Regions from separate parts of the Leifsonia sp. GW821-FHT13C05 genome, predicted to be linked through region 2. Evidence: predicted binding sites of a transcription regulator. Region 2 holds the regulator's gene; the other holds the start of a gene.
What was found. Region 2 encodes HrcA, which represses chaperone genes, less so after heat shock. Its sites were predicted from a motif close to TTNGCACTCGNNNNNNNCGAGTGCNAA; they were not measured.
Positions count from the first base shown of each region.

Region 1: groL (chaperonin GroEL) is a predicted target of HrcA. The motif match lies at 3,113-3,139, and genes of this name have one in related genera.

Region 1 covers NZ_JBXAPT010000004.1:133,752-139,341, forward strand. Annotated here, with positions in the region: gene AC1ROC_RS12880 (DMT family transporter) at 1-640, shown strand, start outside; gene AC1ROC_RS12885 (nitroreductase family protein) at 624-1,175, opposite strand; gene msrB (peptide-methionine (R)-S-oxide reductase MsrB) at 1,172-1,579, opposite strand; gene AC1ROC_RS12895 (DUF3263 domain-containing protein) at 1,748-2,044, shown strand; gene AC1ROC_RS12900 (LytR C-terminal domain-containing protein) at 2,059-2,607, shown strand; gene AC1ROC_RS12905 (cold-shock protein) at 2,782-2,985, shown strand; gene groL (chaperonin GroEL) at 3,185-4,804, shown strand; gene AC1ROC_RS12915 (sensor histidine kinase) at 4,971-5,590, opposite strand, start outside.
Region 2 covers NZ_JBXAPT010000001.1:633,014-638,603, forward strand. Annotated here, with positions in the region: gene AC1ROC_RS03065 (16S rRNA (uracil(1498)-N(3))-methyltransferase) at 1-499, opposite strand, end outside; gene dnaJ (molecular chaperone DnaJ) at 507-1,613, opposite strand; gene hrcA (heat-inducible transcriptional repressor HrcA) at 1,642-2,661, opposite strand; gene AC1ROC_RS03080 (DUF4870 domain-containing protein) at 2,820-3,374, shown strand; gene AC1ROC_RS03085 (DUF4870 domain-containing protein) at 3,526-3,906, shown strand; gene hemW (radical SAM family heme chaperone HemW) at 4,006-5,232, opposite strand; gene AC1ROC_RS03095 (DUF1990 domain-containing protein) at 5,234-5,590, opposite strand, start outside.

The DNA.
Region 1 (5,590 bases), on a different contig from region 2:
CACCGTCTCCATCGTCGCCGGGCAGACGGTGAGCGGGCTCGTCCTCGACAGGATCGGGATCGGCGCAGGCGGCAAGCGTGCACTCACGCCCGCGCGAGTCGTCGGGGCCGCGCTCGCCCTCGTCGCCGTCACCTGGGCCGTCTCGTCCCAGTTCGGCAGCGGCGTCCCGGTCTGGATGATGGCGCTCCCGCTGATCGCCGGACTCGGCATCGGCTGGCAGCAGGCCGTGAATGGGCAGGTCCGCGTGGTCGCGGAGAGCGCCTTGACGGCCACGTTCATCAACTTCGTCGTCGGCACGACGGTCCTGCTCGTGCTGATGGTCGTCCACTCGTCCATCGTCGGCTGGCCGACAGCGCTGCCGACGGAGCCCTGGCTCTACGTCGGCGGCGCGATCGGCTGCATCTTCATCGCGGGGGCCGCGCTGCTCGTCCGGGTGCTCGGCGTGCTGGTGCTCGGTCTCGCCACCGTTGCCGGCCAGCTGCTGACCGCGCTCCTGCTCGACCTGCTGGCGCCGAGCGCCGCGCATCCCGTGGCGCTGTCGACGGTGGCCGGCACCGTGCTGGCGCTCGTCGCGGTTGCCGTGGCGAGCATCCGGTGGGGGACCCCGGCCGGGCGCGGGGACGCTACGAAAGCGTCGTGAGGTAGCGCTCGGGGTCGACCGCCTTGCGGTGGCTCTCCTTGGAACCGTCCGGGATTCCGCCGACGTAGAGCCAGCCGAGCAGCCGCTCGTTCTTCTTCAGGCCGTGCATCGCGTGGACGGCCTTCGACCTGGTGTGGTGACCGGTGCGCCAGATCACGCCCCAGCCCGCATCGTGCAGCAGCAGGCTCAGGATGTGCGCGACGCCGGATGCCACGGCGTCCTGTTCCCAGCCCGGCACCTTGCCACTTGTGCTGCGCACGGCGACGATCGCAAGCAACAGCGAGGCGCGGTGCGTCTTCGCGACGAGCTTCTCCGCGTCTTTGCCCGAGACGCGTGCGTCCTTCGCGAACGCGGCGCCGAGGCGGTCGCGGGCCTCCCCGCGCAGCTCGATCACGCGCCACGGGTGCAGGGCGCTGTGGTCGGCGACCCGGCCGGCAGCCGCCACCAGGGGCAGCAGCTCCTCGTGGGTCGGCGCCGCCTCGGTCACCCGCGAGTACGAGCGACGGGAGGCGACGGCGTCGACCAGGTCTGTCACGCCTGCTCGCCCTCGGTGAAGTTGAGGGACAGCGAGTTCATGCAGTACCGGTCGCCGGTCGGGGTGCCGAAGCCGTCGTCGAAGACGTGTCCGAGGTGCGAGCCGCAGGTGGCGCAGCGGACCTCGGTGCGCACCATCCCGAGGCTGTTGTCCTCGAGCAGCTGCACGGCGTCCGGGCGAACGGACTCGTAGAAGCTGGGCCAGCCGCATCCGGAGTCGAACTTGGTGCCCGACTTGAACAGCTCGGCTCCGCAGGCGGCACAGGTGTAGAGACCGGCGCGGCTCTCGTCGAGCAGTTCGCCTGTCCACGGCCGCTCTGTTCCCGCCTCACGCAGCACGGCGTACTGCTCCGGGCTGAGCTCCTTGCGCCACTCGTCTTCGCTCTTGGCGACGTCGTACTCCATGCGTGTTCCTTTCGTCGTTTCTCCACACTAAACGGAGGAGAGGGCGCGGCTGTTCCCTGTTTCGTCCCGAGAACCGCCGCGCGCCGAAAGGCCAACACACAGAAACCCGCAAATAGGATGAACCGCGAACGCAGGAGCGGCGGCACGACCGACAGGCATGAAGGGATCATGGTGGCGAACGCGGCAGACGACCGGGCATCCATTCAGCGCCCAGACGGCCTGAGCGAGCGGGACGTCGCGATCCTCGCGTTCGAGCGGCAGTGGTGGCGGCATGCCGGCGCCAAGGAGCAGGCCATCCGTGAGGAGTTCGGCCTGTCGGCGGCGCGGTACTATCAGCTGCTCGGTGCGCTGATCGACCAGCCAGCCGCTCTGCAGCACGACCCCATGCTCGTCAAGCGCCTGCTCAGACTGCGCGAGGCGAGAATGGCCGCCAGAAGCTCCCGGACGCTCGCGTCCGACGACTGAGGACCACCGACACGATGGCAGAGAAGTACCCCAAAGACCGTTTCGACGCGATTCCGGACGACCTGAACCGCGTCGGCGCGCACCGCGCGCCCCGCGCAAAAGGGCGCGGCTGGATCGGCTTCGGCTGGGCGGCGCTCGCCACCATCGTGCTGATCGGCGCTGGAGTCTTTGGGCTCTCGCTCATCAACGGCAGCATCTCCTTCCACGGCACGCCGGGCACCAGCTCGGCCTCCAAGACGCCGACGCCGTCTCCGACGCCGACCATCGTGCCGACGATCGATCCTGCACTCACGGTGAACGTGCTCAACGGCACCACGACTCCGGACCTCGCTGCCGCAGCCCGGACCAAGCTCACCGCGGCCGGCATCAAGGTGGGCGCGCTCGCCAACGCGGACAAGACCGACCTGACGCAGACCGTCGTCTACTACTCCGACCCGAAGAACGCGGGGGCGGCGCTCGGTGTCGCCCAGGCGCTGCCGGGAGCCACCACCGCCGAGACCCAGGACTACGCGGACACTGGCGCCGATATCACAGTCGTGCTGGGAAGCAACTTCACCGGCTGACGATTTCGGTCCGTCCCGTATTGTTTCGGGCGTGTTTAACTTCTGACGGTTTCCGGTCATTTCCCGTCTTTTTGCCGAAATAGCTGGTGTTTACGTGCATTGAAAGCATTAGTATCTGGATTCAACGCGCCGGTGATGGGCCGTCGCTACGAAACACAGCAATAGGAGTTATGCATGGCGAACGGAACCGTGAAGTGGTTCAACGCTGAAAAGGGCTACGGATTCATCACCGTCGACGACGGGGGACAGGACGTGTTCGTCCACTACTCCGCCATTGACATGAACGGCTACAAGGTCCTCGAAGAGGGTCAGCAGGTCGTGTTCGAAGTCGGCAGCGGACAGAAGGGCCCGCAGGCTGAGTCGGTGCGTCCGGCGTAGCACGCAGCAACCAACCTGGCGGAGCGTCGTCCCTGAAGGGGCGGCGCTCTCCTGTTTAACTCCTCTCTCCGTGTCTGCTGTCGGCGGACTCACCTTGCACTCGGCTGCCCCGAGTGCCAGAATCGCTTTAGCACTCCATCTGATCGAGTGCTAACCGTTCGCATCTTTCGCAGACGTCCGGGAGGGACGAGAAACAACCATGGCAAAGATCATTGCTTTCGACGAGGACGCCCGCCGCGGCCTTGAGCGCGGCCTCAACATCCTGGCCGACACCGTCAAGGTGACGCTGGGCCCGCGTGGCCGCAACGTCGTTCTCGAGAAGAAGTGGGGCGCCCCCACGATCACCAACGACGGCGTTTCCATCGCGAAGGAGATCGAGCTCGACGACCCGTTCGAGAAGATCGGCGCGGAGCTCGTCAAGGAGGTCGCCAAGAAGACCGACGACGTCGCCGGTGACGGAACCACCACCGCGACCGTTCTCGCTCAGGCGCTCGTCAAGGAAGGCCTCCGCAACGTGGCCGCCGGCGCAGACCCCATCACCCTGAAGCGTGGCATCGAGAAGGCCGTCAAGGCCGTCACCGAGGAGCTCATCGCGAGCGCCAAGGAGGTCGAGACCAAGGAGGAGATCGCTGCAACCGCATCCATCTCCGCCGGAGACACCACCATCGGCGACATCATCGCCGAGGCGATCGACAAGGTCGGCAAGGAGGGCGTCGTCACCGTCGAGGAGTCGAACACCTTCGGCACCGAGCTCGAGCTGACCGAGGGCATGCGCTTCGACAAGGGCTACCTGTCGCAGTACTTCGTCACCGACCAGGACCGCCAGGAGGCGGTGTTCGAAGACCCGTACATCCTCATCGCCAACCAGAAGATCTCCAACATCAAGGATCTGCTGCCGATCGTCGACAAGGTGATCCAGGCCAACAAGCAGCTCCTGATCATCGCGGAGGACGTCGACGGCGAGGCCCTGGCCACGCTGATCGTCAACAAGATCCGCGGCATCTTCAAGTCGGTCGCCGTCAAGGCTCCCGGCTTCGGCGACCGCCGCAAGGCGCAGCTGCAGGACATCGCCATCCTCACCGGTGGCCAGGTCATCTCCGAGGAGGTCGGCCTCAAGCTCGAGAACGTCACCCTCGACCTGCTCGGTCAGGCACGCAAGGTCGTCATCACCAAGGATGAGACCACCATCGTCGAGGGCGCGGGCGACCCCGAGGCCATCGCGGGACGCGTCGCTCAGATCCGCAACGAGATCGACAACACCGACAGCGACTACGACCGTGAGAAGCTGCAGGAGCGCCTGGCGAAGCTCGCCGGCGGTGTCGCGGTCATCAAGGCCGGAGCCGCGACCGAGGTCGAGCTCAAGGAGCGCAAGCACCGCATCGAGGACGCCGTCCGCAACGCGAAGGCAGCCGTCGAAGAGGGCATCGTCGCCGGTGGTGGCGTCGCCCTCATCCAGGCGGGCAAGACCGCTTTCGAGAAGCTCGAGCTCACGGGTGACGAGGCCACCGGCGCGAACATCGTCAAGGTCGCCATCGAGGCTCCGCTCAAGCAGATCGCCATCAACGCAGGCCTCGAGGCCGGCGTCGTGGTCGAGAAGGTCCGCAACCTCCCGGTCGGACACGGCCTCAACGCCGCGACCGGCGAGTACGTCGACATGCTGGCCACCGGCATCAACGACCCGGTGAAGGTCACCCGCTCGGCCCTGCAGAACGCAGCGTCGATCGCCGGCCTGTTCCTCACCACCGAGGCCGTCGTCGCCGACAAGCCGGAGAAGAACCCGGCCCCGGCCGGCGACCCCACCGGCGGCATGGACTTCTAAGTCCTACCCAGCACCACGAAGAGGGCGTCTCCCGCACGGGAGGCGCCCTCTTTCGTCGTATCCGTCGTGTCCGTCATATCCGTCGTGCCCGGCGCATCCATCGGCGAGATACCACGAACTGTCGCGAAACGCCCGGGATGCGGTGCAGTTACTGGTATATCGCGGATCAGGCCGCGGTCTCCGCGAGCGGGAGGGAGACGCGGAAGGTGGCGCCGCCGCCGTCCGTCTCGACGACCTCGACGGTGCCGCGGTGGGCGGCGACGATCGAGGAGACGATGGCGAGGCCGAGGCCGCTGCCGCCGGTCTCGCGGGCGCGGGACGTGTCTGCGCGCCAGAAGCGCTGGAAGATCTTCTCGCGGATCTGCGGCGGGATGCCGTCGCCGTGGTCGCGCACCTCCAGGATCGCGCGACCGGTGAGGTGGTTCACCTGCACCATGATCTCGATCGGGGTGCCCTCCGCGGTGTATCGCAGCGCGTTGCCCATCAAGTTGGTGACCACCTGGCGCAGCTTGTTCTCCTCCGCCAGCACGATGGCGGGCTCAGCCGGAACGGGCTGGTGCAGCACCACCTTCTCCGCGGTGGTGACGGGCATCGGCTCTGTGCTGCCCGGCCGGCGGGAGCGGCCGCGGCGCAGCCGCGCGAGCGTCGCGCCCGCGAACGCGATCGGTCCCGTGGCGTTGCTGACGCGCGCCGCCTGGTCCTGGATGGGCATCGGGACCGTGTCGACGCCCGGTTCTTCCGGACCGAACTCGGGGGCGGCGATCGGGTCGGGGGTGATGACGGTGA
Region 2 (5,590 bases):
GCGCGTCGGCGCAGTGTGCAGCGACCTGCTTGGTCGACGCCAGCTCCCCGACCTCCGGCACCCAGGCCCGGATCGACTGCTTCGCCGCCTCGCGCACGATGGTCGCCCAGCGCTCGCGGCCCTTGGCGACCTTCTGGCCCTCCCAGCGGGAGACGGAGCGGGATGCCGCCCACGGGATCACCGCATCCACGCCCAATTCGGTCGCGGCCTGGATGGCGAGCTCGTCACGGTCGCCCTTCGCGAGGGCCTGCACGAGCGTGATCGCCGGCGCACCGCGCTCGACTTGCTGCACCGTGGCCACGTCGATGGTCAGCGCGGCGTTGGTCGCCTCCACCACCTCGCCCGTCGCCACGAGACCCCGGCCGTTGCCGATCATCACCGACTGGCCAGGCCGGGTGCGGTTGACCGTCGCCGCGTGCTTCGCCTCAGCACCGGTGATCGACAGGCGCTCCCCGACCGTCGCCGTCTCCAGGTCCTCCCGCAGGTAGAGCGAGCTCATGCCGGGATCAGACGTTCAGGAAGCGGTCGCGCAGCTTGGCGAAGAGACCCTGCTGGAAGCGGGCCAGCGACGGCTCCTCCTGCTTGTGCGTCGAGGCGAACTGCTTGATCAGCTCACGCTCCTTGTGGTCGAGCTTCGTCGGGGTGACCACCTGGATGCCGACCCGCAGGTCGCCGCGGCCGCTGCCGCGCAGGTGCGTGATGCCGCGATCCTTCACCGTGATGATGTCCGCGCTCTGGATGCCCGCCTTCAGCTCCAGCTTGATGTCGCCGTCGAGCGCCTTGACCGTGGCCGTGGTGCCGAGGATCGCATCCGTCATCGCCACTTCGAGCGTGCAGAGCAGGTCGTCGCCGTCGCGGCTGAACACGTCGTGGTGCTTGACCTTGATCTCCAGGTAGAGGTCGCCGTTCGGGCCGCCGGCGGGACCGGCCTCGCCGCTGCCCGGCATCTGCAGCCGGAGGCCGGTGTCGACACCGGCGGGGATGTCCACGGGAACCGTGCGGCGGGCGCGCACGCGGCCCTGGCCCTGGCAGGTGACGCACGGCGTCGCGATGACGGTGCCGTAGCCACGGCAGGTGCCGCAGGGGGTGGAGGTCATCACGTTGCCGAGCAGCGAACGCACGGAGCGCTGGATGCTGCCGGTGCCGTGGCAGATGTCACAGGTCACCGGAGCGGTGCCCGGCTGGCAGCACGAGCCGTTGCAGGTCTCGCAGACGATGGCGGTGTCGACCTCGAGGTCGCGGTGGGTGCCGAAGATGACCTCGTCGAGGTCCACCTCGACGCGCAGCAGCGCATCCTGGCCGCGCTCGCGGCGGGACTTCGGCCCTCTGGTCTGGCCGCCCCCTCCGAAGAACGTCTCGAAGATGTCGCCGAAGCCGCCGAAGTTCTGGCCGCCTCCGCCGAAGCCGGCCTGCGGGCCGAGGTCGTACTGCTCGCGCTGCTGCGGGTCGCTCAGCACGTCGTACGCGTGGGTGACCAGCTTGAAACGCTCGGACGCCTCGGCGGACGGGTTCACATCCGGGTGCAGTTCGCGGGCGAGGCGGCGGTACGCCTTCTTGATCTCATCGGGGGTGGCGTTGCGCTCAACGCCCAGGACTTCGTAGTGGTCGGCCACAGACGGCTTTTCCTTCTCGTTCGTTGTCTTATTCGCCGAGCAGGCGGGAGAGGTAGCGGGCCACCGCTCGCACGGCGGCCATGTTGCTCGAATAGTCCATGCGGAGCGGGCCGAGCACGCCGAGACGCGCCAGCTCCGACCCGGATGCGGTGTAGCCGCTCGACAGCACGGAGGTCTCCGCGAGCCCGAACGACGCGTTCTCGCGCCCGATGCTCACCGCCACCCCGTGCTGATCGCCGGCCATCTCGCCGAACAGCTTCAACAGCACGACCTGCTCCTCGATGGCTTCGAGGACGGGGAAGATGCTCCCCGTGAAGTCGTGCTCGGTACGCACGAGGTTCGCGGCTCCGGCCATCACCAGCTTGTCCTGGCGGTTCGCGGCGATCTGCTCCATGAGCGCCGTCGCGACGGGGTCGACCAGCGCCCTGGTGCGCTCGGTCAGCGCATCCGGGAGCTGGGAGAGCCTGGCGGTCGCGTCGCTGAGCGACAGTCCGGCCGCAGCGCCGTTGATGGCGCCGCGGATCTCGGCGACCTCTTCGTCCGACAGCTCGGCGCCGAGCTCGATCACGCGCTGCTCGACGGCGCCGGAATCGGTGATCAGCACGCTGAGCAGCCTGCGCGGCGCCAGCGTCACCAGCTCGATGTGCCGGATGCGCGACCTTGTCACAGACGGATACTGCACGAGCGCGACCTGGTTGGTCAGTTGCGACAGCAGCCGCACGGTGCGCGCCAGCACGTCGTCGAGGTCGACGGACTCGCCGAGGAACACCTCGATCGCCTGCCGCTGCGCCTGACTGAGCGGACGCATCTCGGCGAGGTGGTCGACGAACAGCCGGTAGCCCTTGTCGGTGGGGACGCGCCCGGACGAGGTGTGCGGGGCTGCGATCAGGTCTTCCTCTTCGAGCGCGGCCATGTCGTTGCGGATCGTCGCCGCCGACACGCCGAACGCGTGCCGCTCGACGATGCTCTTCGAGCCGACCGGTTCGCGTGACGCGACGTAGTCCTGCACGATGACGCGCAGCACCTCGAGGCTCCGCTCAGAAACCATGCGACCCGCCTCCCGAAGACCTTTAGCACTCACTGAACCTGAGTGCTAATCATAACGCGCTGACACGCCCACACGATCATTGCCCCGCCGGGAGCGGCGGCAGTACGGTATGCGCACAGGTCCGAATACGTGCCTGCCCCTCACGAAAGGCTCCGACCATGAGTGACCCGAACCAGCCGCCGGTCAACCCGGAAGGCAACGGCGTTCCCCCGCAGCAGCCGAACGTCCCCCCGGCGCAGCCGCAGCAGCCATACGGTCAGGTCCCGCCGCAGCAGCCGAACGTTCCTCCGGCGCAGCCGCAGCAGCCGTACGGTCAGCAACCGCAGCAGCCGTACGGCGGCGCAGGCGCTCCTGCCGCCGCTCCGCTCGACGCGGCGTCCGACAAGCAGTGGGCGTCGTTCGCGCACCTCGGCGGCATCCTCTGGATCCTGCCGTCGCTGATCATCTTCCTCGTCTTCAAAGACCGCGGTCAGCTGACCAACCAGGAGTCGAAGGAAGCCCTCAACTGGCAGATCACCTGGATCATCGTCTGGATCGCCTCCCAGATCGTCGGCGCCGTCCTGGCGTTCACCGGTTTCGGCTGGCTGATCTTCGGCCTGCTCATCCCGTGGATCCTCTACGTCGTGAACCTCGTGTTCTCGATTCTCGGATTCGTGAAGGTGAACAGCGGAGGAACCTACCGCTACCCGGTCAACTTCCGGTTCATCAAGTAGCGCGCAGACCGCGTCCGCAGAGCACCGCCGGAGGACGCCGAGGGACCAGGTCTCTCGGCGTCTTCCCAGTTTCGGCATGTTTGCCCTACTGTTATGGCTGACGATCCCGTCCACGACCCGCCCGGACCCCGGGCGCAGCCAAGGAGAGAACATGTCCGCAACGCCCCCGCCGCCGCCTGGTGCACCGTACGGAGGCCAGGCCCAGCAGCTCAGCCCCTCGGATGAGAAGCTGTGGGCGACCCTGGTCCACATCGGTGGCATCATCTTCAACTGGATCCCGGCGCTCGTCGGCTACCTCGTCCTCAAGGACAAGGGCCCGTTCGTCCGCGCGCACACCGCGACGGCGCTGAACTTCCAGATCACGATCTTCATCGCGTACATCGTGGGCGGAATCCTGACGATCGTGTTCGTCGGCGTGCTGATCATCGCTGCTGCGGCCATCCTGAACATCGTCTTCAGCATCATCGCGGCGATCAAGGCCAACCAGGGTCAGTACTACGTCTACCCGGTGGCGATCAAGTTCGTCAGCTGACGTTCGACCGCTCCGTCGTGCGCCCCGGCTTCCGAGCCGGGGCGTTCGTCGTTTCCGGGGTGTGTGCCGGGCGCGTGTCGTCGGCGCCGGGCGCCGGTGTCAGTCGTCGAGCAGCCTGCGGACGACCGCGTCGGCGAGGAGGCGGCCGGACAGCGTGAGCTCGATGGTCCCGCGGAGCGCGGCCCGCGCATCCACCAGTCCGTCGGCGATCAGCCCGGCCACCGCCGTGCGGCCGTACTGGTCGAGCTCGGCGGTCGCGATCCCGTCCCGGATGCGCGTGAGCAGCAGCACGCGCTCCACGCGCCTGGTCTCCGCATCCAGGGTCTCGCGGCCCGCTGCGGGCGACTCCCCGGCGAGCACGCGGCCCGCGTAGGCGGCGGGATGCTTCACGTTCCACCAGCGGACGCCGCCGACGTGGCTGTGCGCGCCCGGTCCGACGCCCCACCAGTCGTGGCCCTGCCAGTACGCGAGATTGTGGCGGGACCGGTGGTCGTCGTCGGTCGCCCAGTTGCTCACCTCGTACCAGCCGTATCCGGCAGCAGCGAGGCGGGCATCCGCGAGCTCGTACATGTCCGCCTGCAGGTCTTCGTCCGGCTCGGCGACGACGCCGGACTTGATCTGCCTGGCCAGCTTGGTGCCGGTCTCCACGATCAGCGAGTACGCCGAGAGGTGGTCAGGACGGCAGGCGACGGCCGAGTCGAGCGACCGCTCCCAGTCGGCCAGCGACTCCCCCGGCGTCCCGTAGATGAGGTCGAGGCTCACCTGCAGCCCGGCGTCCCTCGCCCACTCGACCACAAGCGGCACCCGCTCCGGATCGTGGGTGCGCTCGAGCGTCGCCAGCACGTGCGGCACGGCCGACTGCATCCCGAACGAGACGCGCGTGAATCCGGCGTCGGCGAGGCTGCGCAGGTAGTCGGCGTCGACCGAGTCCGGGTTGGCCTCCGTGGTGATCTCGGCCCCCGGTGCGAGCCCCCAGGCATCCCGGACCGCGCCGAGCATCCCGGCCAGGTCGGAGGCGGGCAGCATGGTCGGCGTTCCCCCGCCGAAGAACACGGTCGACACGGAGCGGGCGGGCAGTCCGCTGCCGTCGAGCGCTGCGGCCGCGAACGCGACCTCCCGCTGGGCGTGGCCGGCGTATTCGGACTGGGAGACGCCGCGCAGTTCGGTGGCGGTGTACGTGTTGAAGTCGCAGTACCCGCAGCGCACGCGGCAGAACGGAACGTGCAGGTACACCCCGAACGCACGCTCGCCGACACCGTCGAGCACGCTGGACGGCAGCAGTCCGTCGGCGGGTGCAGGGTCGCCGAGGGGAAGAGCGCTCGGCACCTCAGGCCGCCCTGGCGGGAAGCAACGACCGCAGATACCGGGCGGTGTACCGCCGCTGCGCCAGCCGAAGAACGGGCGACGCCAGCCGGTAGAACGTGGTCGACGGCCGGTAGAACGCCCGCACGACGAACCACACCGACCCGTCATCCCTCAGCTCGACGATGAACGCCTCCTCGCCGGACTCCGGATGCCCGTGCAGCGTCCCATACGCGAACCCGGCCCGCTGCGGCTCGTCGATGACGTACACCACCCTGACCGGCGCGGACACGGTCAGCGGCCAGAACGGAATCTTCAGCACGGCGGTCATCCCGTTGGCGATATACGGCGACCCGTCGTCGGCGAAGGTCGCCTCGGACGG